One region of the Planococcus sp. YIM B11945 genome, then DNA from elsewhere that is predicted to be linked to it. Evidence: predicted binding sites of a transcription regulator. Region 1 holds the regulator's gene; the other holds the start of a gene.
The links. The regulator NrdR, encoded in region 1, represses ribonucleotide reductase genes. The targets are predictions, from matches to a motif close to AACACNATATATNGTGTT.
Positions count from the first base shown of each region.

Region 1 (15,139 bases):
TTGTGGACGTGCATATCAGCCACCTTCGCGAAAAAATTGAGGAAAATAGCCGAAAACCGACTTTTATTAAAACGATTAGAGGGCTTGGCTACAAATTCGAGGAGCCAAAAGCGATATGAAATCGTATCGGCAGCGACTATTATTGATGATTCTGGGTTGGATCGGCTTTTTGCTGGCCAGCCTTTTAGTTATTATAGGCCAGCTTTATCCACTTTATGAACGAGCGCAAAACACATTAAATCTTTGGATGATCCTAGTGCTGGTTTTTGCATTTGCTCTGGCATTTTCCGCTATTGTTATTCATCGGATTATCAAAATGCATGCGCGGCCTGTCGAGAATGTCACCGAAACGGCGTTGGAATTAGTCAAAGGCAATTACCGGGCAAGAGCGATTGAATCCGGGCCGGTTGCCGCGATGCAGCTCAGTTCAACAATCAATGTTTTGGCTCGGAATCTACAGGAAATTACAGCAATTCGTGAAATGGAACAAGAACGCTTAAAAACTCTTATCGAAAATATGGGCAGTTCGTTGATGATGATTAACCGGCAAGGAAAGATTTCGCTTGTTAACAAGCCTTTTCTCCAAGAGCTTGAACTGGCAATGGAAGATGTCGAGGATAAAATGTATAAAGACTTGAAAATCCCACAAGTTTTGGAACAATTCATCGAAAAAGTGTTTATGACTGAAACACCGGACAGGGACCAAATCGAATTCACAATTGGCCTTCATAAAAAACATTTGGAAGTCTATGGTGCCCCTGTTATGGGCGAGCATGAACGCTGGTTCGGCGTGGTTATTGTTGCACATGACATTTCAGATTTAAAACGCCTGGAGCAAATCCGAAAAGATTTTGTCGCGAACGTATCGCATGAACTTCGGACGCCGGTTACTTCCATAAAAGGATTTTCCGAAACCTTGTTGGACGGGGCTTATGAAGATACGTCGACGTTATTATCATTTCTGGAAATTATTCAAAAAGAAAGCAACAGGCTTGAAATGCTCATTAAGGATTTGCTGGATTTGTCGAAAGTCGAGCAGACTGGTTTTCAAGTAAAGGCTAGCCCAACAGATATGAAAGCCGCCATTGAAAGGGCGATAAACATGATTAGCCCCCGCTTGAAGGAAAAGGCCATTCATTTAACTTGCGAGCTGGAGACGGTAACGGTATACGGAGACGCAGACAGGCTGATTCAAGTAATGATGAATTTATTGGTCAACGCCATTACGTACTCTTCTTCTAATACGACAATTACGGTTCAGTTGTATAAAAAGCGCGATCAAGCAGTTGTAAAAGTAAAAGACGAAGGAATTGGCGTGGAAGCTTCGGAAATCGGCCGCTTGTTTGAACGGTTTTATCGGGTGGATCGCGCCCGCAGCCGCAATTCCGGCGGTACGGGACTGGGTTTGTCTATCGTTAAACATTTGATTGAAGCCCATCACGGGAAGCTGGAAGTGGAAAGCAAAGTAGGAGTAGGCACGACTTTCACCTTCTACTTGCCATTAACCAAACTATAAAAAATTTCCAAGTTTATAGAAAGTTTACACTAGCTTAACACGTTCTTCACATTCGCTTGTTAAGGTATAGAAGAACCCCCCTTAAACCGCAAGATTTGAAAAGAGCCCAAAAATGGGCTCTTTTTCTTTTGCTGCCTGCATATTTGGCAGAAGTATGGGCCTTCATTTCTTTTCTTTTTGCCTGCATGGTAAACTAAAGAGAATGAGGGCTTTTTAGTGAAAGGGGTAATTTTTGTGGCGAAGAAAATATTATTATTAGACGGAAACAGTTTGGCATACCGGGCATTTTTTGCCTTGCCGCTTTTAACGAACGAACAAGGGGTTCATACGAATGCTGTTTACGGCTTTACAATGATGCTCCAAAAAATCTTGGAAGAAGAACAGCCGACCCATATGATGGTGGCTTTTGATGCCGGAAAAACAACGTTCCGCCATGCAACATTCAGTGAATACAAAGGAGGGCGCCAAAAAACGCCGCCTGAGTTGTCTGAACAATTTCCGTACTTAAGAAAATTGATTGAAGCGTATCAAATTAAAAGCTATGAGCTTCCGAACTACGAAGCGGATGACATTATCGGAACGCTAAGCCTTGAAGCCGAAAAGTCGGGCGACGAAGTCATTGTCATTTCAGGAGACAAAGATTTGACGCAGTTGGCTTCACCGTCTACCACGGTGTATATTACGAGAAAAGGCATAACCGATATCGAAAAGTATACAGTCGAACATATCCGTGAAAAATACGGCTTGGCTCCAGAGCAAATCATTGATATGAAAGGTCTAATGGGCGACGCGTCGGATAATATCCCGGGTGTTCCTGGTGTAGGCGAGAAAACCGCTTTGAAATTGCTCGCTGCTTATGGAACGGTCGAAGGCGTGTACGCGGCCATCGATGAACAAAAAGGCAAAATGAAAGAAAAGCTGGCAGCAAATGAAGACTTGGCTTACATCAGCAAAAAACTGGCGACGATTGAACGCCAGGCGCCTATTGAAGTATCTATTGATGAATTAACGTATTCCGGACCGGATAACGAAGAGTTGATTAAGATTTGGAACGAATTGGCGTTCAAATCGCTATTGGAAAAAATGGAATACACTACGGAAGAAACGGTCAAAGAAGAGCTGCGCTTTACCGTAATGGATGATATTGATCCATCGATTTTAACCGGCGAAATGGCGGTTCATTTAGAGCTTTACGATGAGCAATACCATACATGCGATTTGCTCGGTGTATCGCTTGCGACTGCTGAAGAAACATACGTGATTCCTATGGACTTGGTCAAAAAATCAGAAGCGTTCCAAGCGTGGCTGAGCGATCCTGTGAAAAAGAAATTTATGGCCGATTCAAAAGCGGCGACGGCTGCCTTTTTCCGTTGCGGCATTGAGTTGAACGGCGTTGATTTTGATTTGATGCTGGGTGCCTATATTGTCAATCCATCGTTGACGTATACTGACCTGGCGAGCATTGTACAAGAATACGGCTATACGGACGTTTCGACAAATGAACAAGTTTACGGCAAAGGCGCTAAAAAAGCGGTTCCGGAAGAGGTCGTCTTGCATGAACATTTGGCACGAAAAGCTCGGGCTATTTGGGCAGTGCGGCCAGAAGTGGTGAGAAAACTTCAAGAAAACGACCAGTTTGACTTATACGACAAACTGGAACTGCCGCTTGCAACGATTCTCGGTGCAATGGAATCGTTCGGTGTAAAAGTGGATAAAGGGCAATTGACCGATATGGGCAAAGAGTTATCCGAAAAGCTTGCTGAAATTGAAAAAAACATTCATTGGATTGCCGGAGAGAAATTTAACATCAATTCCCCGAAACAGTTGGGCGTAGTGTTGTTTGAAAAACTTGGGCTTCCAGTATTGAAAAAAACGAAAACCGGCTATTCCACCGCAGCCGATGTGCTGGAGAAGTTAGAGGGGCAGCATGAAATTATTTCCCAAATCCTGATTTACCGCCAGCTAGGCAAATTATTGTCTACGTATATCGAGGGCTTGTTAAAAGAAATCCACGAAGATGGAAAAGTGCACACCCGATTCCAGCAAGCGTTGACGACAACCGGAAGACTGAGTTCCATTAATCCGAACTTGCAAAACATTCCAGTTCGCCTAGAGGAAGGACGGAAAATTCGAAAAGCGTTTGTTCCTTCCGAACCGGATTGGGTAATGGTCGCTGCAGATTATTCCCAGATTGAATTGCGTGTGCTGGCGCACATGTCAGAAGACGCGCGGCTGATCGAAGCGTTCCAAAATGATCAGGATATCCATACGGCCACAGCGGCAGATGTTTTCCACGTCCCGTTGGAAGAAGTGACAAGCGATATGCGCCGTGCAGCCAAGGCAGTAAATTTTGGAATTGTTTACGGCATCAGTGATTACGGCTTATCGCAAAGCTTGACGATTACCCGAAAAGCAGCGCAAGAGTTTATTGACCGCTACTTGGCCAGTTTCCCAGGCGTCAAGAAGTATATGACAGACATCGTACAAAAAGCACGTAAAGACGGCTTTGTCACGACGTTGATGAACCGCAGAAGATACTTGCCGGATATCAACAGCTCGAACTTCAATTTGCGAAGTTTTGCGGAACGGACGGCGATGAACACGCCGATTCAAGGAAGCGCAGCAGACGTCATTAAAAAAGCGATGATCAATATGGCAGAAGCATTGGAGCGGGAAGGCATGCAAACCCGTATGCTTTTGCAAGTGCATGATGAATTGATTTTCGAAGCGCCGCCAGAAGAGCTTGAAAAACTAAAAACCTTAGTTCCGGAAGCGATGGAATCGGCGATGGCGTTGAACGTGCCGCTAAAAGTCGACTTTGCATTCGGTGATACTTGGTATGATACAAAATGATGAGAGGAGTTGGCGCTAATGCCTGAACTTCCAGAAGTGGAAGGCGTTGTCCGCCAAATTCGCCCGGCGGCTCTCGGAAAGAAAATTCGAGACGTTTATGTGTCCGAGACGATTCGCCTTTCAAAAACGAATGGCAAAGAAGCCATCATTAAACGGATGGAAGCGGACCGGTTTATCGAGAGTTTGATCGGTGCGCAGATTGTTAGTGTGGAGCGGCGAAGCAAATACATTTATTTCACGTTAAAAACAGCGGGCAACGAATTTTTGCTCGTTAATCATTTAGGAATGTCGGGAGCTTGGTTCTATGTGGACCAGCTTTTGTCTATTGCAGAAGAAAAATTCCGCCGCCATGTCCATGTAGTGCTAACGCTGAGCGACGGAAATTTATTGGCGTATTCGGATATCCGGCGTTTTGGCGAAATGCGTGTCTTAAAGGAAGAAGCGGAGTTTCCTCCGCTTCTTTTGATGGCTCCCGAACCTTTTGAAAAAGGGGCGCTTACGCATTTTCTAGAAATGGCGGAAAGCCCGAAATACAAAGCGAAACCAATCAAAGAAGTGATTATGGACGGGCAAGTGATTTCGGGATGCGGCAATATTTATGCTACTGAAGCACTTTTTAAAATGAAAATCCACCCGAACAGAGCAGCCGGCAGAATCAGCAGGTTGCGGAAGATCGAGTTGTTTGAAACCATTGTGGCCATACTTCTAGAAAGCATCGAGGCTGGCGGCAGTACAATTTCAGATTACCGGAACGTCAACGGGGAATCGGGAAACATGCAGAACCGTTTTGGCATGTATGGGAAAAAGCACTGCCTAACATGCGGCACCGCTACCAAAACGTTGAAAATCGGCGGAAGGGCGTCGGTGTACTGTCCGACCTGCCAAAAGTGAGGGCTTAAGATGATTATCGGACTAACGGGCAGCATTGCAAGCGGTAAAAGTACAGTATCAAAAATGTTAAGCGATTTCGGATTTCCCGTTGTCGATGCAGATTTAGTGGCACGTGAAGTCGTGGAACCCGGAACCCCGACATTAAAGGAAATCCAAGAAATCTTTGGAAGCGGCATTCTGTTGCCAGACGGGGGCTTGGACCGGACAAAATTGGGGGAAATCATTTTTAACGATCCAGCTAGCCGCCAGAAGCTGAATGACGTCATTCATCCAGCCATCCGGAAAGAATTATTGCGCCAGCGTGACCATTTATTGGCTACGGGCAACGACACAGTCGTCTTGGATATTCCATTGTTATTTGAAAGCAAGCTTTTGAATTTTGCCGAAAAAATATTGGTTGTATCGGTAGATGAAGAAACCCAATTGGCCCGATTGATGATGCGCAACGGCTTTTCGGAAAGAGAAGCCCGCGCCCGCATCGCATCGCAATTGCCGATGTCGGTAAAAGAAAAAGGGGCGGATGCAGTCATATACAACCACGGTTCAATAGAAGAAACTCACATGCAGCTGCAACGCATTTTAGAGAATTGGCATCTTTTGGAACGAAAAGAATAGCTTGTCTTTTGGGATTAAGGTTCCTTAATTCGGATAATGTGTTATACTATATATCTAAAAGGAATTTTTAAGTATAACTTATTTAATGGGGGACGTATAAAATGACTGTTTCTATTGCGATTAATGGATTTGGCCGTATCGGCCGTATGGTTTTTAGACAGGCAATTTTAATGGATGATGTAAAAATTGCGGCTGTAAATGCGAGTTATCCTGCTGAGACGTTAGCTCATTTAATAAAGTATGACACAAATCACGGCACCTTCGCAGGCGACATTTTTGCCGATGATGATGCGTTGATTGTTAACGGAAAACGGGTTCAACTCGTCAACGAACGGGATCCATTGCTGCTTCCATGGAAAGAAATGGGCATTGATATCGTTATAGAAGCAACCGGAAAATTCAATTCGCGCGAAAAAGCGGCGCTTCATTTGGAAGCGGGTGCACGAAAAGTCATTTTGACAGCACCTGGGAAAAACGAAGATATTACAGTGGTAATGGGTGTGAACGAAGGTAAATTGGATATTGAAAAACACGATATTATTTCCAATGCCAGCTGCACAACCAACTGTTTGGCTCCAGTTGCCAAAGTGCTTCACAACGCGTTTGGCATTGAAAACGGCTTGATGACTACGGTGCATTCATATACGAATGACCAAAAAAACTTGGACAATCCACACAAAGATCTTCGCAGAGCACGCTCTTGTGCACAATCCATCATTCCTACTTCGACGGGCGCTGCGAAAGCGCTGTCACTCGTCTTGCCGGAACTAGAAGGGAAACTGCACGGCATGGCTCTTCGCGTGCCAACTCCGAATGTTTCACTGGTGGACTTGGTCGTTGATTTAGAGCGGGACGTAACAGCAGAAGAAGTAAACGCTGCCTTCGTACGAGCTTCTGAAAACGAGATGGCTGGAATTTTAAGTTTGACGATGGAGCCGTTAGTGTCCATTGATTTCAATACAAATTCTCAGTCGGCAATCATTGATGGACTTTCCACAATGGTCATTGGCAACCGCAAAGTAAAAGTTCTTGCGTGGTATGACAACGAATGGGGCTATTCTGCACGCGTGATCGACTTAACAAAAAAAGTAGCGGCTGCTTTGGTATCGCTAGTTTAATCAGGAAAATGGAAATTGCCTCTCCGGCGCAAACGGAGAGGCAATTTTTTATAGAGAGTTTTTAATTAACGGGAATAAATTAAAAAGATAAAATTGTTGCATTTGATTCTAATCCATCATATACTATGATTCGTGGCTAAGAAATAAGCCTCAAACGTCTGTACTATCAGTTCAAGTCACGGAGCGTACGGAATCATTTTTATTCACATGACTGCTTAAAGGGTTAGGACCTCTTAGGACTAACTTTCCCCCGTGGTAGTCAACTTTGAATATTTTGAGCAAACCAACAAAATGATATCAAAGGGGGAAACGAACCATGGAAACAATGGGACGTCACGTAATTGCAGAACTATGGCAGTGTGATTTTGACAAATTAAACGATATGGATTATATCGAAAAAACTTTTGTTGATGCAGCACTCAAATCCGGAGCAGAAATCAGAGAGGTAGCTTTTCACAAATTCGCACCACAAGGCGTAAGCGGCGTAGTGATCATTTCTGAATCGCACTTAACGATCCACAGCTTTCCGGAACACGGCTATGCAAGTGTAGATGTTTATACTTGCGGCGATCTAGATCCGACAATTGCAGCTGATTATATTGCAAAAGCGCTTGACTCGCAAGCGAGTGAAGTAACAGAATTGCCGCGTGGAATGGGACCAATCGGTGCTGGAAAAACCAAAGTTTCAGTAACTGCATAATCCATTAAAATTGGAAAACACGAAAGCAGGGGATAAAATCCTCTGCTTTTTCTATTTTCTGAAGGAATTTTTGTTATAATAGACAGAAGAGATTGTACGTTTAGGGAGATGTCAAAATGAAGTGTCCGGCTTGCCAACACAATGGAACGCGCGTCGTCGATTCGCGGCCAGTTGATGAAAATAAATCCATAAGAAGGCGGAGAGAATGCGAAGAGTGCGGCTATCGCTTTACAACATTTGAAAAAGTGGAAGAAATGCCGTTGATCGTTGTGAAAAAAGACGGTTCCCGCGAGGAATTCAGCCGCGAAAAAGTATTGCGTGGGCTCATACGTGCATGCGAGAAGCGTCCGGTGCCTTTAGAAAAGCTGGAAGAACTGGTTTTCACCATTGAAAAAGATTTACGCCGCATTGGCAATGCCGAAGTCAAATCGGAAGAAGTGGGCGAGATGGTGATGGACCGCCTGGCGGCAATCGACGAAGTGGCTTACGTCCGTTTTGCAAGTGTTTATCGCCAATTCAAAGATATTACGGTTTTCATTGATGAATTGAAGGATTTGCTGAAAAGAAGTCCTGAAGAAAAGAAAACCGAGTAAGGCGGTGGCTTATGACAGCACTTTATAAAGAATTGCAAGCGGCAGATGCCTATAAAATCCGGCTGCCATATCCGTTTTCAGATTACGACCGGCAGTTGCTGACGCTTTTGTATCAGCCGATGATCGGAGCAGAAGCGGTCGCTTTTTACATGACACTTTGGGCAGAAGGCGAAACGATGAAAGAAGAAGCCGCCCATTATACATTGATGAATCTGTTAGGTGTGCCGATTGCGAAGATTTTTGAATCGCGGATTCAACTGGAAGCAATCGGATTGCTGAAGACATACCGCAAAGACGCAGAAAACCGGACGTTTATTTACGAGTTGTGCCCGCCATTAGATCCAAAGACTTTCTTTTCCGATCCGCTATTGTCGATGTTTTTATTCAGCAAAATTGGAGAAGCAGCCTATCGCAGAGCACGGGACCGATTTTTGATCCATTCCGATGACATGGTGGGCTTTGAAGAAGTCTCGCGGACGTTTACGGATATTTTTCAGCCGGTCCATGCAAAAGCCGGTTATCCGGCAGAACAGCCGGAGTTGCATGAACGCAAACAAGCGGGCTACTCGGCCGATGTTGACTTTGATTTTGAATTATTGCGCCAAGGCTTATCTGAACAATTGGTGCCAAAGCGCGTTTTAACTGTTGCGATAAAAGATACCATTGCGAAACTGGCGTTTTTGTATGGCTGGGGTCCATTGGAAATGCAAAAAGTCATTTTGCTGGCCATTGACGACGATTACAAACTGACAGTGGACGGTGTGAAAAAAGCCGCGTCGGATTATTACAAATTGACGGTGACCACTACAGCGCCGAAACTTGTGCAAGTACATAAAACGGAGCCGAAAGTGGAAGAGCCGCCGAAAACAAAGCAAGAAGAACTGCTGCTGTATTTGGAATCTGCTTCTCCGGTCGAAGTACTGCGGGATATAGCAAACGGCAACGAGCCGCTCCCGTCAGATGTCCAATTAGCAAATCAGCTGGTCATGCAGCACGGCATGGAGCCGGCAGTCGTCAACGTCCTGCTTCAATACGTCCTGCTTCGGACGGATATGAAATTGACCAAAGCTTATGTGGAGAAAATTGCTTCGCACTGGCTCCGCAAAAAAGTGACGACCGCAAAAGACGCCATGGAACTTGCGCGCATTGAACATGCCCAATACATGAAATGGAAAGCGGAAGGCTCACCGTCAACTGCCAAAACCTCGGCGTCGTCCAGCCGAAAACCGGTGCGGGAAGAAAAGCTGCCGGAGTGGTTTTATCAAAAAGATGAAGTGCCTGCTGCTAAAGCGGATGCGCCGAACGATCAGTTTGAAGTGGAAAAACAAAAACTTCTCGCGAAACTGGCGATGAAGAAAGGCAAAGGTGAATAAATGGAACCGATTCGCGAAACACTTAAACGCGTCGTCAACGCCCCGGCTTTCTCCGAGCGTTATAACGAAATGCGAAGAGAAGTGCTGGAGAATCCAGGTGTTCAACAGTTTTTGGAAAAACACAGTGATGAAATTGACAAAGGCATCGTCGACCGTGGCATGCACAAGTTGTATGAGTACATCGACCAGTCGCACGACTGCAATAAATGCCCAGCCCTCGGGCAATGTATAAACCACTTGAAGGGTTTCGAGCCGAATCTGGTATTGGAGCGGGGGACGATTGGCATTGATTATACGAAATGCCGGTTGAAAACGGAACACGACAACAAACGCCAGTCTTCTTCGATGATTCACAGCATGTACATGCCAAAAGAAGTGATGCAAGCAACGCTTTCGGGCTTTGAAGTGGATGACAGCCGCTTAGAAGCTTTCCGTGCTGTCGGCGCATTTTTAGACGAAGCGACCGGCCCGGATTCATTGCCAGAAAAAGGCTTATTCCTTTATGGGAAATTCGGCATCGGCAAATCCTATTTGCTGAGTGCTATAGCCAATCAATTGGCCGATATGAACGTCAAAACGATTTTGGTCTTTGTACCGGAATTCATGCGTGAAATGAAGCAAGCAATCGGCGATCAAACCTTGCAGGAAAAAGTCGACTACGTGAAAAAAGCGGATGTACTGATGCTGGATGATATTGGCGCAGAAGCGATGTCGAGCTGGACGCGCGACGAAGTGCTTGGCACCATTCTGCATTACCGGATGGCGGAAAAGCTGCCGACGTTTATGACGTCGAATTTCAGCTATTCCGAACTGCAGCACCACTTGACGTATTCTCAGCGCGGCGAAAAAGAAGATTTGAAAGCGGCGCGCATCATGGAACGCATCCGTGCGTTGACGATCCCTGTGAAAATGGACGGCCGCAACCGGAGAAAGTAAAGAGAAAAGCGAAGGCGCCCAAAAGCAGAAGTTAACCTAAGAACGCGACTTCCTGTCGCAACGGTTAACTGACCCACATCCTGTGGGCCTTCGACGGGCATAAGACGATTGGGCGAAGCGGCATGATTTCAGCCGCACAGCCAATGCCAATTATGACCCCGAGAATCTGGGCGCCGGAGTCTGGACAAAGAAAAGCGAAGGCGCCCAAAAGCAGAAGTTAACCTAAGAACACGACTTTCTGTCGCAACGGTTAACTAACCCACATCTTGTGGGCCTTCGATGGGTATAAGGGGGTTTGGTGAAGCGGCATTTAGTGGCTAATAGTCACCGCCCTTTTTATTGGTTAATATTCTCTTTTTTGCAAGAAGGCTGTTGCGTTTTTTTTCTGTACGGCGTATAGTAAATACAATCGAAAATTGATTTAAAATGCAATGACGAGGACATGAGCGAATTTGTACGACTTTTAGAGAGAGAAGCCATGGCTGCAAGCTTCTTAGTACGGCAAACCGCTTACCACCTTCGAGCAGCAGCTGTGAAACAAGTAGCAGTTGACGGTACCGGCCCGTTAGCCGATGCAGAGCTTCGTTTTAAATGGATAGGATCCGTTTAAAACAGAAGAAGGGTGGAACCACGAGCTAAAGCTTCGTCCCTTTGGGAGGAGGCTTTTTTTGTTTGCCCCAAAAAAAGCGAAAGCGCCTGTTAAGACCCGAGGGGCTAGGCGCTGAAGCTGGACAAGAAAAGCGAAAGCGCCTGTTAAGTCCCGACAGGCTTAAGGCAGAACACCGAAGCGGCGCTTTTTGCCGCACAGGTGGGCTGACTTAAGACCCCGAGGGACTAGGCGCTGAAGCTGGACAAGAAAAGCGAAAGCGCCGTCCACCCGGCTCTGCAGTTCGATGGAAGCGAGGGCACCTTGGAAGTTTTTGAAATCAAGGGCTAGGAGCCTTAGCTAGACAACGATAAAAGGGGAGATTGCAATGGCAGACATGATTCAATTAACATTTCCAGATGGCGCAGTAAAGGAGTTCGAGCGCGGAACAACTACTGAAGACATCGCGCATTCCATTAGCCCAGGCCTTCGCAAAAAAGCGTTGGCAGGCAAAGTAGGCGGCAAATTGGTTGATTTAAAAGCACCGATTGCTGAAGAAGGTGAAATTGCCATCATTACTCCGGAATCAGAAGAAGCGTTGGAGATTTTGCGCCACTCTACTGCACATTTGTTGGCGCAAGCGGTTAAACGCTTGTACCCGGATGCAAAACTGGGCGTAGGGCCGGTAATTGAAAACGGCTTTTATTATGACATCGACAGCGATCAGCCGATTACTGCAGAAGATTTGCAAGTGATTGAAAAAGAAATGAAAAAAATCATCAATGAGAATTTGGATATTGTGCGTCAAGACGTGTCCCGCGCCGAAGCGCAAGAACGTTTTGCGGCAATTGAAGACCCGTACAAATTGGAGCTTCTTGAAGCGATTCCAGAAGACGACCAAGTGTCGATTTACGAGCAAGGCGAATTTTTCGATCTATGCCGAGGCGTGCATGTGCCGTCTACAGGGAAATTGAAAGAATTTAAATTGTTGAGCGTAGCAGGAGCTTATTGGAGAGGCGACAGCGACAACAAAATGCTGCAGCGCATCTACGGAACTGCTTTCTTTAAAAAAGAAGAATTAAAAGCGCATCTGGCCTTTTTGGAAGAAGCGAAAGAACGCGACCACCGCAAAATCGGAAAAGAATTGAACTTGTTCATGAACTCTCAAAAAGTCGGCCAAGGGCTGCCGATGTGGCTGCCAAAAGGCGCAACAATCCGCCGCATCATCGAACGCTATATTGTCGACAAAGAAGAGCGTCTTGGCTATGACCACGTCTATACTCCGGTCATGGGAAGCGTCGATTTGTACAAAACAAGCGGCCATTGGGATCATTACCAAGAAGACATGTTCCCGGTTATGCAAATGGACAATGAAGAATTGGTGCTTCGCCCAATGAACTGCCCGCACCATATGATGATTTTTAAACAAGGCATCCACTCCTACCGCCAAATGCCGGTGCGCATTGCCGAACTTGGACTGATGCACCGCTACGAAATGTCAGGCGCTTTGTCAGGCCTGCAGCGTGTACGCGGCATGACGTTAAATGACGCGCACATTTTTGTTCGTCCGGACCAAATCAAAGACGAATTCAAACGTGTCGTCAATTTAGTAGTAGATGTCTACAAAGATTTCGATATTAGCGATTACTCATTCCGCTTGTCTTACCGCGACCCGGAAGACACTGAAAAATACTTTGACGATGACGCGATGTGGGAACGTGCACAAGCGATGCTGAAAGAAGCAATGGATGATTTGGGCCTTCCGTACGTGGAAGTAGAAGGAGAAGCGGCATTCTACGGCCCGAAATTGGATGTCCAAGTGAAAACAGCTCTGGGCAAAGAAGAAACATTGTCGACTGTCCAGCTAGATTTCCTTCTTCCAGAACGTTTTGACCTGTCTTATATCGGAGAAGATGGCAAACAGCACCGTCCGGTCGTTATTCATCGCGGCGTCGTTTCTACTATGGAACGGTTTGTGGCTTTCTTGATCGAAGAATACAAAGGGGCATTCCCGACTTGGCTGGCGCCGGTGCAGATCGAAATGATTCCGGTATCGCTTGATGTCCATGGCGATTATGTGAAAAGCTTGCAGGAAAAAATGCAGGATCACAAATTGCGTGTCGACATCGACGAGCGCGATGAAAAACTCGGCTATAAGATTCGCGAAGCACAAATGCAAAAAATTCCGTACATGCTCGTAATCGGCGACAAAGAAATGGAAAACGGTTCAGTCAATGTCCGCAAATACGGCGAACAAAACTCAGAAAGCATGCCGTTTGAAGACTTCTTGAAACTGGTTCAAAGTGAACTTAGATAAACTATATAAGTTGAACTAAAGAAGGTGCTTTTTTATAAGCCGCTTCGGTCGCTTTGGGCATGGCTCCCGCAATAAGCCGAGAAGACCACTCGTCTTATTGCTTCGCCTAGCCCGTGGACGCGCCGAAGCTAAGAGATTTCTTACTACCAGAAGAGATGAACAGCAGGAAAGTTCTAATACTGCTAGCAGGCTAGAGATATGGAGCAACACAGCGGAGACGCCTGCGGGATAGCGAAGTGCCGAAATCCACTCGGGCAAAAAGCCCGAGTTAGTTCGGCGCGAGCCCGCGGCAAGCGCAGCTGTTTTGCGGAATATCGACAGGTTGAATACTTAGTTCAAATTAAATAGTTGACAGTGGCAATAGTCAATGATATTATAAGTAAGGTTATAGAATACTTATATGTGCAAGCAGGAGCACCCGCTTCTCACCTGATTGACGAATTGTTGCCAGGTAGACACGATTTTTGACTTTTACACGCATCGATGCGTGTTGTCATATTATGCGGGTGAGCCTCTGTGGCTCATCCGTTTTTTATTGGATCGGACCTGTAAGCCGGCAACGTCGTCGGTTCACGCATTTAAGATATTCGCGACACTATCCGGAGGTGGATTACTATTAGCAAAGACATTAATGTAAACGAAGGTATTCGTGCACGTGAGTTACGGGTTATTGATCAAAACGGTGAACAGCTCGGGATTAAAACGCGCATTGAAGCACTTGAAATTGCAGCTCGTGTCAATTTGGATCTTGTACTTGTGGCTCCACAGGCTAAACCGCCGGTCGCTCGTATCATGGACCATGGTAAATTCAAGTTTGAGCAGCAGAAAAAAGATCGGGAAATTCGTAAAAATCAAAAAGTCATCGTATTGAAAGAGGTTCGTTTGAGCCCAACGATTGATGCTCATGATTTTGATACGAAGCTTCGCAATGCGATCAAGTTCCTTGAAAAAGGCGACAAAGTAAAAGCTTCAATCCGCTTTAAAGGCCGTGCAATTACGCACAAAGAAATCGGTCAGCGAGTTCTCGAACGCTTTGCAGAAGCGTGCGCAGAAGTAGCGACAGTTGAACAGCGCCCTAAAATGGATGGCCGCAGCATGTTCTTGATGCTTGCGCCGAAGAACGAAAAAGAATAATAGAACAATTGTTTAGGAGGAACTCCAAATGCCGAAAATGAAAAGCCACCGCGGTGCGATGAAACGTTTCAAGAAAACTGGAACTGGAAAAGTAAGACGCAACCGTTCACACACAAGCCACTTATTCGCAAACAAATCAACTAAGCAAAAACGTCACCTACGCAAAGGGAAACTTGTTTCTGCAGGCGACTTGAAACGCATCAAATCTTTGATCTACAACATGAAGTAAGATTCCGTTCAGATTCGATGAGTCTGAATAAAACCCTAATAAAAATCGAATTCTTTATATTCAAGCAGGAGGTAATGTATTATGCCACGCGTAAAAGGTGGAACAGTGACGCGCCAGCGTCGTAAAAAGGTCATTAAATTAGCAAAAGGTTATTATGGTGCGAAGCACATCCTTTTCAAAGTAGCTAACCAACAAGTAATGAAGTCAGGTAACTATGCTTACCGTGACCGTCGCAACAAAAAACGTGACTTCCGCAGATTGTGGATCACTCGTATCAA
Region 1 is NZ_JBOZWR010000001.1:111,873-127,011, forward strand. Features, by position in the region: gene ACRRQV_RS00620 (response regulator transcription factor) at 1-119, shown strand, start outside; gene pnpS (two-component system histidine kinase PnpS) at 116-1,516, shown strand; gene polA (DNA polymerase I) at 1,751-4,369, shown strand; gene mutM (bifunctional DNA-formamidopyrimidine glycosylase/DNA-(apurinic or apyrimidinic site) lyase) at 4,388-5,260, shown strand; gene coaE (dephospho-CoA kinase) at 5,270-5,875, shown strand; gene ACRRQV_RS00645 (glyceraldehyde-3-phosphate dehydrogenase) at 5,977-6,993, shown strand; gene speD (adenosylmethionine decarboxylase) at 7,310-7,693, shown strand; gene nrdR (transcriptional regulator NrdR) at 7,810-8,286, shown strand; gene ACRRQV_RS00660 (replication initiation and membrane attachment family protein) at 8,298-9,659, shown strand; gene dnaI (primosomal protein DnaI) at 9,660-10,595, shown strand; gene ACRRQV_RS00670 (hypothetical protein) at 11,038-11,205, shown strand; gene thrS (threonine--tRNA ligase) at 11,570-13,498, shown strand; gene infC (translation initiation factor IF-3) at 14,114-14,632, shown strand; gene rpmI (50S ribosomal protein L35) at 14,661-14,861, shown strand; gene rplT (50S ribosomal protein L20) at 14,943-15,139, shown strand, end outside.

Region 2 (15,139 bases), 230 kb from region 1:
TAAAAATTGAATTGACGTCAAGTTTTCGCAAGTAGCGTTCACGAAGCTTCTTGTCCGGCGACGGAATTTCATAGGCTCGGTCAAAGCGGCCTGCACGGTTGATTAAGGCCGGATCGATTTGTTCAGGGTAATTGGTCGTCCCGATGATAAAAAGCCCTTCACGCGATTGTGTGCCATCCAAAGTGTTCAAAAAAACCGAGCGGGTGAATTCCGGCATGGAATCGATGTCTTCAATGACCAAAATGGCCGGCGCCAGCCGCGACACGATGCCAAACACTTCCTGGATCGAGTAGCTGTTTGTAAATTCCGTTATTTGCCAATAGACGACAGGCGCATTTGTCGACCCGGTTATGGACTTGACCAAAGTCGTTTTGCCATTGCCCGGTGCGCCGTAAAGCAAAATGCCGCGTTTATAAGGAACTCCGTAATCTTTGAAAAACTGGCCGTCGGCGTTAAAAAATTCATCAATGGACCGGAAAATATCTTTTTTGGTTCCTTCATTGAGCATTACTTCTTCACGGGCCACGATGGCCATTTCGCCATTCTTGCGGCGCTTTATGCCTTCGTCGGTATCCACAAGGAACGTGATTTTGCTCATCAGCACTTGGCGCTGCTTTTCATTCATCGCTTCTAAGAAAGTGAATGCCGCATCCACCGATTTTGCAAAGCAATGGAATTCCGGCCAGCTGTTGTCCGAGCTCGTGTAATAAGCCAACTGGCAAATGGCCACTTCGTGCTCCGGAAAAAAGACCAAGCGGTTTTCGAACGTTTCCTGGATTTTTAATTTGCCGCTGTGCGAATCATCCGCTGCATGAGTGATTTTGCCGAGCGGCCGCCCTTCGTAGACAAATGACAGCGTTTCGTAGGGCACCAAGCCATTTTCCATCATTTCCAACAAATAGGTATGCAGCTGAATGATGGTATCGGAAATGTCCACTTGCATCCAGGAACCTTCCGACCGATTGTTCAACGCAGAAACGATACGGCTCGAAACCGCTGCAATATCCGCATAATACGGCAATATGTCGCGAAGGGAATCATTATGTGGAAATAAAATCATTGGTTTCATCAAAGTTCCTCATTTCTTTAGAAGTTGAATAGGTATATTCGGTTTGCTTACAACGATCATAAAAGCAATGAGTGCTTTAATGGCTTCGTCTGGTGATCAAAACGAGAGAAAAAAGGACTTTCACTACCTGCAAATGAATTTTGCTGTAGAAAAAAAAGTCTTCCCGCTTAGGAAAGACTTTTTTTGTTAGGATTTGGCTTTGATTTTGCCGGTCCATTGCTTGAACCCGCCTTGCAATTGATAAATGTCGTTGTAGCCTTTTTTCTTTAGAAAAAGAGCGACACGGCCGCTGCGGGCTCCGTTTTGGTCGTATAAGTAAACCGGCTTGTCGGCGCGGATTTCTTTATAGCGTTGGCGCAATTGTGTTTGTGGAATGTTGCGCGATCCTAAAATGTGCCCAGCAGCAAAATCTTTTGCTTCCCGGACATCAATCAATTGGGCTTTTCGGTAGCCTTCGATAAATTGTTCTTGCGTTAACGTGGTGACCGCTTTTTTAATGCGCAAATAAGAAACGACAGCGAATGCGATCGCTACTACTAAAATAACTAAAATTGTATAAAGTAACTCCAATGTTCTTGCCCCTTTCTTTTCTCTCTTCATTATAAAAGAAGGAGTGACGGTTATTCAATGGCAATGTTACACTTATTGCGGAATTTAGGAGGCAATCTTGTGAATTATCCTTCTTGGCAATTTATCAAACGGTTTTCAAGTATAAAATGAAAAAGCGAAAGATAGAGTGCGTTTTGGCTGGAAAAGTCGGTTTCACCGCAGCTCGTGAAGTTAACTTGCAGCCTTACAAATTGACAGCAGAGCAACTAGCAGATGTCAAGTGTTTAAAGAAATAAAAAGGCTGAAGATGCTGAGAGTTTTCAAGGGCTAAGGAGTCTTTTGGCTCATTTTGAAAATGAAAACCTTGATAAATCGAGCTTTTCACTCCATTAAAAAAGGGAAGCATAATTTTGTTATTTAAAAGTGTTTCAACATATAGTATCATGGGGAATGTAGTAATACTATATATAGTGTTCATCTCCATATAATATGAAGGAGGAATTGTCAAATGGTTTCTGCCACACAATCCGAATATACTTTAGATGCTGGTTCTTTAAACGAGGACATTAAATCGTTTCCTCAAGTCCACGCCGTCACAAAAGACATGAAAATTACACACAAAGGGGTTTCGCGCCTCGTCATGATTGACCGTTATTCGTTCAAGGATACGGAAAAAAAGACGCTGAAAGCGGGCGATTTTGTCGTCTTGACGGTTAAGGAAGATCCGAAATTCCCGGCACGCGGGCTTGGCTATATCGTCTCTCTTGATAAAGCGGCCAACAAAGCGCGCGTGTGGATTGAAGAAGATTACAGAAGCGCCATCGACAAGCCGGACGAACAGGAAAAAGGCATTGTTTTGCGTTCGCTTGATGTCATTGAAAAACCGCTTGAAGTCTTTTACGAACAAATCGCAAAACGCAATGCGACTGGACTTGCATCAGTAGAAGCAACACCTGAAAAACGCCAGCATTGGTTTAAAAAATTCTACGAGCAGCTTGTCGGATTGAAATTCATTCCAGCAGGGCGCGTTCTTTACGGAGCCGGGGCTGACACAGACGTTACGTATTTCAATTGCTACGTAATGCCGTTTGTAGCAGATTCACGCGAAGGCATTTCGGACCACCGCAAACAAGTGATGGAAATCATGTCACGTGGCGGCGGCGTCGGAACAAACGGTTCAACGCTTCGCCCGCGCAATACATTGGCGCGCGGCGTCAACGGCAAGTCCTCAGGTTCCGTTTCATGGCTTGATGACATTGCCAAACTGACACATTTGGTTGAACAAGGCGGATCGCGCCGCGGGGCACAAATGATCATGCTGGCTGACTGGCATCCGGATATTGCGGAATTTATCATCTCGAAAATGCAAAATCCGCGCATTCTCCGTTATTTGATTGAAAACACGGAAGACGAAACAATCAAAAAGCTGGCCAATGAGAAATTAAAATTCAAGCCATTGACAGAGCAAGAAGAAGCGATGTATCAAGGCATCTTAAATTATCGTGCGATTCCAGGCATGGGCGGCTTTAATGAAAAAATCATGCGCGACGCTGAAACAAAACTTCGCGACGGCGGAACGTACTCCGTGCATAACGAAGAATTTCTGACCGGCGCCAATATCTCCGTGACATTGACAAGCGATTTCATGGAAGCTGTCGAAAACGATGCGGATTTCGAATTGCGCTTCCCGGCTGTTGAATCGTATTCAAAAGAAGAAATGGCCATTTACAACGAACAATGGCACGAAGTCGGCGATGTCCGCGAGTGGGAAAAAATGGGCCACAAAGTCCGCACCTACCGGACGATGAAAGCGCGCGACCTTTGGAACTTGATCAATGTCTGCGCGACTTATTCAGCAGAACCGGGCATTTTCTTTATTGACAACGCCAATGAAAAAACCAATGCGAAAGCATACGGCCAAAAAGTGGTAGCGACCAACCCGTGCGGCGAGCAGCCGTTAGCTCCTTATTCAGTGTGCAACTTGGCTGCAGTCAACTTGGCGCAGTTTGCAGATGCCGCTACAAAACAAGTGGATTTTGAAGCATTGAAAGAAACGGTTCGCGTCGGCGTCCGCATGCAAGACAACGTCATCGATGCAACGCCTTATTTCTTGGAAGAAAACCGCGTACAGGCACTCGGTGAACGCCGTGTCGGCCTTGGTGTGATGGGCCTTGCGGATCTGTTGATTTATTGCGATAAAGAATACGGCTCGCCAGAAGGCAACGAGCTGGTCGATGAGATCTTCAAAACGATTGCAGTGGCGGCATATGAAGAATCAACTGAATTGGCTGTAGAACGCGAAAGCTTCCCGTTCCTAGTCGGCAAGACTGACGAAGAAACGGCGGCGCTCCGCAAAGCGTTTACGGAAACCGGCTTTATGCAAGGCATGCCGGAACATATCCGGGAAGCTATTCTTGAAAAAGGGATTCGCAACTCGCATCTATTGACGGTCGCGCCAACCGGTTCGACGGGCACAATGGTCGGCGTGTCTACCGGATTAGAACCTTATTATTCCTTCACTTACTACCGCAGCGGCAGACTCGGCAAATTTATCGAAGTAAAAGCCGATATCGTTCGGGAGTATTTGAAAAACAATCCAGAAGCCGACGAAGAAAATCTTCCGACAGCGTTTGTCACGTCAATGGATTTGGCGCCTGAAGCCCATGCTGATGTGCAATGCATCATCCAACGCTGGATCGATTCGTCCATTTCGAAAACGGTGAACGCACCGCGCGGCTACACAGTTGAGCAAGTAGAAGGCGTCTACGAACGGCTTTACAAAGGCGGCGCAAAAGGCGGTACAGTTTACGTTGACGGCAGCCGTGATTCTCAAGTGTTGACGCTGAAAGCGGAAGAAAACACGTTTGAAGAAGAGCATGCTGAGGAAGTAACAGCGAAACGTCCAATCGTCCTTATTGATACCATTCAAGATCTTCGTTCTACCAATGTGACAATCGGCTCTGAAGTAGGCGACATTTGTCCGGTTTGCCGAAAAGGGACAGTGGAAGAAATGGGTGGCTGCAACACCTGCACCAACTGCAATGCCCAATTAAAATGCGGGCTTTGATCTATCTGAACGCGACGGCTTCGGCCGCCGCGTTTTTTTCTGTTTTCATGCCTAAGCGATTATGCGCTTGCAATTCGTGCCGTTTATTGTTTTTGTAATAGTTGCTCGATTCACTCCTTGTGATAAAATAATGAAGGAGTTGAAGGAGAGGAGTGGTGAAATGAGGGTGTTGTGCTTGAATGGACCGAACTTGAATCGGCTCGGCAAGCGAGAAAAAGAAGCGTACGGAACATTCACGCTCCAAGAGCTGGAAACAGAGCTGGGCCAGTTTGCCGCGGAACATGGCATCGAACTGGAATGCCGCCAATCAAATCAAGAAGGGGACTTGATCAACTGGATCCACGAAGCGGGAGACGATAAATTGTCCGGCATAGTGTTGAATGCCGGCGCTTACACGCACACAAGCGTAGCCATTCGTGATGCGATTGCGTCAGTTCAGCTTCCAGTAATCGAAGTGCATATTTCGAATGTTTACAGCCGAGAAGAATTTCGCCATCATTCGTTTATTGCGCCGGTCGCAGCAGGGCAAATCGCAGGTTTCGGCAAGGATGTCTACAAATTGGCGCTGCACGCGTTATTACTATCAAACCAAAGGGGATGACTAGATTGAAATTACAAAAATTGCGCACGGAAATGGAAAAACAACAGCTTGAAGCGTTGCTGGTAACCAGCTCATATAACTTGCGGTACATCACGAACTTTACCGGAACTGCGGGCCTCGCGGTGGTCACTCGCGACAAAGCATGGTTCATTACTGATTTCCGCTATACCGAACAGGCGGCAGCTCAAGTAAAAGACTTTGAAATTATCCAAGCAAAAACAAGCCTATTAGAAGAAGTGACGGAACTCGCCAAAGAACAAGGCATCAAGTCCTTGGCGTTTGAACAAGAATACATAACTTATGCCACATTTGTGCAATACAAAGAGAAGCTCGAAGCGGAATTAAAACCGGTTAGCGGGTTAATCGAAAAAATTCGCATGATCAAAACACCAGAAGAAGTGGAAGTATTGAAGCAAGCGGCGAAAATCGCGGACGCGGCGTATGAACACATCTGCGGTTTTATCCGCGCTGGACGGACTGAACTGGAAGTTTCCAACGAACTGGAATTTTTCATGAGACAACAAGGTGCAACTTCTTCATCGTTTGATATCATTGTAGCTTCAGGAACGCGCTCGGCATTGCCGCACGGCGTTGCGACAGATAAAGTAATCGAACAAGGCGACATGGTGACACTGGACTTTGGTGCGCTTTACAATGGCTATATTTCCGACATCACGCGCACGGTAGCAGTTGGCGAACCTTCTGAAGAACTGAAAGAAATTTATCAGATCGTGTTGGATTCCCAAGTATTGGCAGTCGAAAAAATCGGGCCGGGAATGTCCGGCATTGAAGCAGATGCGATTGCCCGCGATCACATCAAGTCCAAAGGATACGGTGAAGCATTCGGCCATTCGACTGGGCACGGCATCGGCCTTGAAGTGCACGAAGGTCCTGGGCTATCCTTCAAATCGGAAACGGTCCTTGAACCAGGCATGGCTGTCACGGTTGAACCGGGAATATATGTGCCCGGAGTTGGCGGAGTTCGTATTGAAGATGATATACTGATAACCGAGTCAGGAAATGAACGATTGACTAACTCCACAAAAGAGCTACGTATTTTATAACAAACGGAGGAACTTACATGATTTCAGTAAACGATTTTAAAACCGGCGTAACCATTGAAGTGGATAACGCCATCTGGCGCGTTATGGAATTCCAGCACGTGAAACCAGGAAAGGGAGCAGCGTTTGTCCGCACAAAACTGCGCAATTTACGCACAGGCAGCGTAACGGAAAAAACATTCCGCGCTGGAGAAAAAGTGGCAAAAGCGCAAATCGACAACCGCAAAATGCAATACTTATACGCCAGTGGCGATGCCCACGCGTTTATGGATACCGAAACGTACGACCAAATCGAAATTCCAGCTAAAAACATCGAATACGAATTGAAATTCCTTCAGGAAAACATGGAAGTGCAAGTGATCCAGTTCCAAGGAGAAGTTCTTGGCGTTGAATTGCCGAACTCGGTCATTCTTGAAGTGGTTGAAACCGATCCAGGCATCAAAGGCGACACAGCGAGCGGCGGTTCGAAACCGGCAATTCTTTCGACCGGCTTATCTGTGCAAGTGCCGTTCTTTATCAACGAAGGCGACAAACTGATCATCAACACAACCGATTCTTCATACGTATCACGCGCACAATAAAAACGGAAATGGCCTCTATAAGCAGAGGCCTTTTTTTAAATGTTAGGTTGCCTATTTCAAAAAGATGAGAAAACGTCTAAAATAGATTAGGTGAATAGCATATACATAGTGAAGGGGAGTAGGATAATTTGAAAATTCAAGAAATCCGTGAAATCATTAAATTAGTGGATGGGTCTTCAATTGATGAATTCACATACGAAGCCGAAGGCACAAAAATCAAATTGAAAAAAAATGGGGGAGCTTCAGCAAGCGCTCCGACAAACGAAGCGGCTTCAGCACCTGCAGCACCCGTTCCGGTAGCGGCTGCGCCTGCAAATACGCCTAAAGCAGAAGAATTGGTTTCCGAAGAAGTGCCTGAAATCCCAGCTCAAAAAAATGAAAACTTGCACCCGATTCTTTCTCCAATGGTCGGCACGTTTTACCAATCGCCATCTCCGGAAGAAGCGGCTTACGTTCAGCAAGGCACGCGCGTTACAGCTGACCAAGTGGTCTGCATCGTTGAAGCGATGAAATTATTCAATGAAATCGAAGCAGAAGTAGATGGGGAAATTGCTGAAATTCTCGTTAAAGATGGCCAGCTTGTCGAGTACGGCCAGCCTCTTTTCCTCGTAAAAACAAACTGAGGAGGAGAAACTACGTGAAAAAAGTATTGATTGCCAACCGTGGCGAAATTGCGGTCCGCATTATCCGCGCCTGCAAAGAAATGGATATTGAAACCGTTGCTGTTTATTCGGAAGCGGATAAAGAAGCCCTTCATGTCCAATTGGCAGATGAAGCGTATTGCATCGGGCCAAAAGCATCAAAAGACAGCTATTTAAGCTTTTCCAACATCATCAGTGTAGCGAAATTGACGAACTGCGACGGCATTCATCCGGGATACGGATTTTTAGCCGAAAACGCTAGCTTTGCAGAACTTTGCGAAGCGGTCGACATCGTGTTTATCGGGCCGACATCTGCTGCGATTTCCAAGATGGGAACAAAAGATGTCGCGCGCGAAACGATGCGCGAAGCCGGAGTTCCGGTTGTTCCGGGATCGACGGGCATTGTGGCAAACGAAAAAGAAGGGCTGGAAATTGCAGAGAAAATTGGCTTTCCGGTCATCATCAAAGCGACAGCCGGCGGCGGCGGTAAAGGCATCCGCGTAGCTCGTACCCGCGAAGACTTTGTCAAAGGCCTTCAAATGACTCAAAAAGAAGCGGCCGCTGCTTTTGGCAACCCGGGCGTTTACATCGAGAAATTCATCGAAGATTTCCGCCATGTGGAAATTCAAGTGTTGGCGGATTCCCATGGAAATGCCATTCATTTAGGCGAACGCGATTGCTCGATTCAGCGCCGCATGCAAAAACTGGTGGAAGAAGCGCCTTCACCGGCCGTTACGCCGGAAATCCGGGCGCAAATGGGCGACGCGGCAGTAAAAGCGGCGCAAGCCGTCAACTACCGCGGAGCGGGCACCGTTGAATTTATTTTCGATGTGGCCAACCAACAGTTTTATTTCATGGAAATGAATACCCGCATCCAAGTGGAGCATCCGGTAACGGAAATGATTACGGGGATTGACTTGATCCAGCAGCAATTAAAAGTTGCATCTGGCGAAACGCTTGCTTACAAACAAGAAGATGTGAAATTCAAGGGATGGGCAATCGAATGCCGCATCAATGCCGAAAATCCGGCGAAGAATTTTATGCCTTCAGCAGGCAAAGTGGAAGTCTATTTGCCGCCAGGCGGCATGGGCGTCCGCATCGATTCCGCGATGTATCCAGGCTACAGCATTCCGCCATATTACGACTCCATGGTAGCGAAGCTGATCACTTTTGCTGATACGCGCGAAGAAGCGATTGCCAAAATGAAACGGGCATTGGGCGAATTTTTAATCGAAGGCGTCCATACGACCATTCCTTTCCATTCAAAATTAATGGATCACGAAGTGTTTAAATCCGGGGATTTCAATACGAAATTCCTTGAACTTTACGATGTGCTAGAGTCCTAGGAAGGAGAATCACCAATGGCTGAAAAAACAGTTTCCTACCTAAAAATGAAATCCACTGGCGCGCAAAACTTGGGCAATATTGAAGTGGCGCCCGAAGTTTTGGAAATCATTGCAAGCATTGCTGCAACGGATATCGAAGGCGTCGCCAGCATGCGCGGCAATTTCGCTTCCGGCGTGGTTGAACGTCTCGGGAAGAAAGTGCTCGGCAAAGGCGTGAAAACCGAATTGACCGAAGGCGGTTTGATGATCGACGTTTTTTGCGTCGTCAATTACGGGGTTTCGATTCCTCAAACGGCGCAAAAAATCCAAGAACAAGTACGGCAAACGCTTGAAACGATGACTTCTTTGCAAACGCAGGAAGTGAACGTCCATATTACAGGCGTCCAGTTTGAAACAGCACCCCATATCGAATAAACTCATGAGCTATCCGTTGAAGCGCCTGTTCTGGCTTTAATGGGTAGCTTTTTATGTATAACACTATGCTCTAATCTTTTAAAATATGTAAGTTAAATAAATTGTATAAATAATTGCCAATTGCCGATATTCCGTAAAACAGCCCCGCTAAAACCATGTGCTCCTGCATCGCTGCGCTAGCTTCGACGCAAAGAACCAGCCCGAAGTGCCTTTCGGGCTGGTTCTTGTCAGACTATTTCAAACATGGAAGTTCAGCGGGTTTACCTGTATAATGAGGGATAATTAGCCCAAAAAGGAGACCGAATTTATTATGAAACGACACGAAGCAAGAGAAAAGGCGCTCCAAACCTTATTTCAATTGGATGGAACTGAACTTACGATCGATGAAGCAATCGACCATGTCATGGCAGGCGAGAACGATAATTTTTTCAATATGCTTGTCCAAGGGACGCATACCAATTTAGAAGCAATCGACGAAAAATTAAAAGGCCACTTGGAAAATTGGTCGCTTGAACGTTTGCCGAAAATTGAACGGACCATACTGAGAATGGCAGTTTTTGAATTGAGCTATATGGAAGATGCACCGTCCCGCGTGGTCATGAACGAAGCAATTGAACTCAGCAAGACATTTGGTGATGAAAAATCAAGCCGTTTTGTCAATGGCGTGTTGTCGAAATTTACCGATGAACTAGCAAATTAAGTTTGGAGGAATGACTGTGACTGCTATACGAATAGATGGAAAAGCAGTAAGCCAAGAAATTAAAGTGCAAGTACAGCAACGAGTCGAAAAACTAAAAAAACAAGGCATTGTCCCCGGGCTTGCCGTCGTGATCGTTGGCGAAAATTCTGCCTCTCTTACATATGTAAAAAACAAGCAAAAAACATGCGAAGCACTTGGCATGCGGTCAGATCTTCTCCAATTTCCAGATACACTGCCTGAACAAGAACTTTTGGCAACCATCGAGTCGCTCAACCAAGATCCGAACATCCATGGCATTTTGGTCCAGCTGCCGCTGCCGAAACAGATAGATGAATTCAATGTCATTTTAGCGATCGATCCAGCAAAAGATGTGGACGGATTCCATCCGATTTCAGTCGGCAATATGATGATCGGCAGAGAAGCCTTTTTGCCGTGCACGCCGCATGGCATCATCAAACTGTTGGAGCATTACGAAATTGATCCTGCTGGCAAACATACCGTCGTCATTGGGCGAAGCAATATTGTCGGCAAGCCGGTCGGCCAATTGATGCTGCAAAAAAACGCAACGGTGACGTACTGCCATTCAAAAACAGTCGATTTGGCCTTCCACTCCAAGCAAGCGGATATACTGATTGCGGCGATCGGCATTCCAAAAATGCTGAAAAGCACCCATATCAAACCGGGAGCTGTCGTTATCGACGTAGGCATGAATCGCGATGAATTCGGAAAATTATGCGGAGACGTGGATTTTGCGGATGTGGAAAATACCGCTTCGTATATGACTCCGGTGCCTGGAGGCGTTGGTCCGATGACCATTGCCATGTTGATGGAAAACACCGTGCAATCAGCTGAAAACAGCATCACAAAAGACAAAAGTACGGGAACCATGTAAACTAAATAAAAGCAGGGCTGTTTTTCGGGAGAAAGACAGCTTTTTACTTTCTGAGACAGGGGTTGAAATTGGAATGGCCGACCCGTATTTAAGCGTCAAAGCGTTGACAAAATACATAAAAAAGAAATTTGATGCGGATCCTCATTTGCGGGATGTCTACGTTAAAGGCGAATTATCGAATGTAAAAATCCATACGAGCGGACATATTTATTTTACGCTCAAAGACAATGCAGCCCGCCTTCCGGCAGTCATGTTTTCCGCCAATGCCAAATCGGTGAAATTCAGGCCGGAAAGCGGAATGACCGTTTTGATTCGCGGCGATGTGACGGTATACGAAGCTTCTGGCCAGTATCAGCTGTATGCCCAATCTATGCAGGCGGACGGCATCGGCGATTATTATTTGGCATTTGAGCAGCTGAAAGAAAAGCTTCAAAAAGAAGGCTTGTTCAGTCCTGCCCACAAAAAAACCTTCCCCCGGTTTCCGAAAAAAATAGCGGTCATCACTGCCCAGACTGGAGCGGCTGTCCGAGACATCATCATCACGCTTAACCGCCGGTACCCGCTTGCCAAAGTCGTGCTGTATCCAACGCTTGTGCAAGGGACGGGAGCAGCGCCTTCGATCGTCAAATCGATCCAAGCGGCAAACCAAAGCGATTATGATGTGATGATCGTCGGCCGTGGCGGTGGTTCGATTGAGGATTTATGGGCATTTAATGAGGAAAGTGTCGCACGCGCCATTTTCGCTTCTCGCATACCCGTCATAAGCGCAATTGGCCACGAAACCGATACGACCATCGCTGATTTTGTTTCGGATTTGCGCGCTGCTACGCCAACTGCTGCGGCAGAACTCGCTGTTCCAAGCAAAACGGAATTGCTGGACCGCGTCTTAAACTACCGTGCCGGCATGTACCGTACCATTGCCAACAGTTTGGCGAAAGAAAAAGCGGCGCTAGGCCGGTTGACCAGTTCGTTTCCGCTCGCTTATCCGGACCGGTTGTACCGCCCGTTTATCGAACGCGTTGAACGTGCGACCGATTCGCTGCAGCGGGAAGCGTTGCAGCAATTGCGGCGCAGCAAAGAACGGCATGCCAGTGTGGATAGCCAGCTGCAAAGCAAAGCACCGCTAAAACGCATCAAGCAGTCCGAACTGGACATCGATCAATTGGCCAAGCGCTTGGATCAATTGATGGAAGTTCATTTAAAAAACAGCTCACACCAGCTGTCTGCCGCTATGCGCACCCTTGATGCATTGAGTCCGCTAAAAGTTATGGACCGCGGCTATTCAATCCCGTACAAAGACGGGGCAGTCGTCAAAAGCACGGTCCAAGTTGCACGAGGCGATAAACTTGAAATCGCTTTGAAAGATGGAACCGTAAAAGCGTCCGTAGAAGATGTGATCCCAACAAGCAAAGGAGATTCTTAAGATGGCTGAAAAAGAAATTATGTTTAATGAAGCGATGGAACAATTGGAAGAAATCGTTCGTCTTTTAGAACAAGGAGATGTGCCGCTTGAACACGCACTGACGCTTTATCAAAAAGGCATGAAACTGTCAAAAGTGTGCCATGATAAATTGCAAAGTGCAGAAAAACAGCTTGTCACCATGATGAACGACGGCAAAGAAGTGCCGGCGAACATAGAAACGGACGGTCCTTCCAAATGAACTTAGCCGAATTTCGCACGCATTATGAACCGTTGATTCAACAGGAACTGTCTGCGCAAATCAAGGCTTTGGCCATTCCGGCATCGTTAAAAGAAGCAATGAACTATTCATTGCAAGCAGGCGGCAAACGGATCCGTCCGATATTGCTGTTGGCGGTGCTCCATGAATTGGGCGGTGAACATCCAGATGCCTTAAAAGTGGCAGCTGCAATCGAAATGATCCACACGTATTCGTTGATTCACGATGATTTGCCGAGCATGGATGACGATGATTTGAGAAGAGGGATGCCGACAAACCATGTGGTTTACGGCGAAGCGCTGGCGATTTTAGCGGGTGACGCGTTGTTGACTTACAGCTTTGGCATTATTGCGCGCTTGGAACACGTTTCAAGCGACGACAAGGTCCGCCTCATTGATTTGATGAGCATTTCTTCCGGAGCCGAAGGCATGGTCGGTGGACAAGTTCTTGACATCGAAGGAGAAGAAAAAAAGCTTTCCTTACAAGAACTGGAAAACGTTCATCGTTTGAAAACCGGGGCTTTGTTAACGTTCAGCATTTTAGCCGGAGCCATACTGGCCCAAGCTTCAGCGGAAGACATCAGAGCGCTTGGCCGATTTGGCGAGCATTTGGGCCTCGCTTTTCAAATCCAAGATGATATTTTGGACGTAACCGGCACTTCTGAAGAGCTTGGAAAAACAGCCGGAAAAGACGAATCCAGCGAAAAAAGCACGTATCCGGGCATTTTGACGCTGCCAAAAGCAAAGGAAAAATTGGAGTTTCATGCAAATGAAGCCCTTCAGGCAATCAGCTCGCTTGGCGGCCAATTGACGCTGCTAACTGAACTGACAGAATTGATTGTGCAAAGAAAAAACTGAATTTCAGTGCTGTAATTTGTCTATTCTTTATACATTGTTATAATAGAAACAGACATATTTACGGCAAAATTTCTAAAAAGGTGAGTGATGGCAATGGATCTTCATACGATTACCAGTCCATCTTTCTTAAAACAGCTGAACAATGAGCAGCTTGTTGAATTAAGTGAAGATATCCGGCGATTTTTAATAGAAAACTTATCACGAACAGGAGGCCACATCGGCCCGAACCTCGGTGTTGTGGAATTGACGATAGCGCTGCATAAAGTGTTTGACAGCCCTTCTGATAAACTGCTTTGGGACGTAGGGCATCAGTCTTATGTCCATAAAATTTTAACGGGCAGAGCGGGCCAATTTGATTCACTTCGCCAATTTAAAGGCTTATGCGGTTTTCCGAAACGAATCGAAAGCGAGCATGATGTATGGGAAACCGGACACAGCTCTACTTCATTGTCTGCGGCTATGGGAATGGCAGCGGCACGCGACATCAAAAAAGACAAAAACCATGTCATTCCGATTATCGGAGATGGAGCATTGACCGGCGGGATGGCGCTTGAAGCGCTGAACCACATTGGCCACGAACAAACTAATATGATCGTCATTTTGAACGACAACGAAATGTCGATTGCGCCAAATGTCGGTGCTCTCCATAATGTATTGGGGCGGATGCGGACAGCTGGCAAATACAACAAAGCAAAAGATGATTTGGAATACATTTTGAAAAAAATCCCTGCAGTCGGCGGGAAACTAGCGGCAACAGCTGAGCGCGTCAAAGACAGCTTGAAATATTTGCTTGTTTCCGGCATGTTTTTCGAAGAACTTGGATTTACGTATCTTGGACCGATTGACGGACATAACTTAGAAGAGCTTGAAGAAAACCTTTTGTATGCGAAAAAAGTGGATGGCCCTGTGCTTCTTCACGTTGTGACCAAAAAAGGAAAAGGCTTTTTGCCGGCTGAACAAGACATCATCGGCACATGGCATGGAACAGGCCCCTATAAAATGGAAACTGGCGATTTGGTGAAATCGTCCGGGAAAGCGCCGTCTTGGAGCGGATTGATCGCAGAAACGGTGCGGAAACTTGCCCGAAAAGACGGCCGAATTGTGGCCATTACGCCCGCTATGCCAGTTGGTTCTAAACTGGAAGGCTTTGCTTCTGAATTCCCTGAACGAATGTTTGATGTCGGCATTGCCGAGCAACATGCAACGACAATGGCTGCAGGACTGGCCACTCAAAACATGAAACCGTTTCTAGCAATTTACTCGACATTCCTTCAGCGCGCATACGATCAAGTGCTTCACGATATTTGCCGCCAAAACTTAAATGTCTTTATCGGCATCGACCGTTCTGGTCTAGTCGGAGCGGATGGAGAAACGCATCAAGGCGTCTTTGACATCGCTTTCCTTCGCCATTTGCCGAATATGGTCATCATGATGCCTAAAGACGAAAATGAAGGCCAGCATATGGTTAAAACGGCGATTGATTACAACGGCGGTCCGATTGCACTTCGCTATCCGCGGGGCAATGGTTTGGGCGTTGCAATGGACACCGAATTAAAAGCGTTGCCGATCGGATCATGGGAAGTAGTGAAACCAGGGAAAGATGCTGTCATTTTAACCTTTGGCACAACGATCCCGATGGCACTTCATGCCGCACTTGAACTCGAAGAACAAGGCATTCATGC
Region 2 is NZ_JBOZWR010000001.1:345,328-360,466, forward strand. Features, by position in the region: gene ACRRQV_RS01800 (ATP-binding protein) at 1-1,069, opposite strand, end outside; gene ACRRQV_RS01805 (rhodanese-like domain-containing protein) at 1,256-1,639, opposite strand; gene ACRRQV_RS01810 (vitamin B12-dependent ribonucleotide reductase) at 2,127-4,685, shown strand; gene aroQ (type II 3-dehydroquinate dehydratase) at 4,846-5,286, shown strand; gene ACRRQV_RS01820 (M24 family metallopeptidase) at 5,283-6,350, shown strand; gene efp (elongation factor P) at 6,368-6,928, shown strand; gene accB (acetyl-CoA carboxylase biotin carboxyl carrier protein) at 7,057-7,551, shown strand; gene accC (acetyl-CoA carboxylase biotin carboxylase subunit) at 7,566-8,915, shown strand; gene ACRRQV_RS01840 (Asp23/Gls24 family envelope stress response protein) at 8,931-9,329, shown strand; gene nusB (transcription antitermination factor NusB) at 9,640-10,029, shown strand; gene folD (bifunctional methylenetetrahydrofolate dehydrogenase/methenyltetrahydrofolate cyclohydrolase FolD) at 10,046-10,921, shown strand; gene xseA (exodeoxyribonuclease VII large subunit) at 10,995-12,344, shown strand; gene ACRRQV_RS01860 (exodeoxyribonuclease VII small subunit) at 12,346-12,582, shown strand; gene ACRRQV_RS01865 (polyprenyl synthetase family protein) at 12,579-13,457, shown strand; gene dxs (1-deoxy-D-xylulose-5-phosphate synthase) at 13,551-15,139, shown strand, end outside.
Region 2: a site for NrdR is predicted at 2,076-2,093, ahead of ACRRQV_RS01810 (vitamin B12-dependent ribonucleotide reductase). Genes of this name have one in related genera too.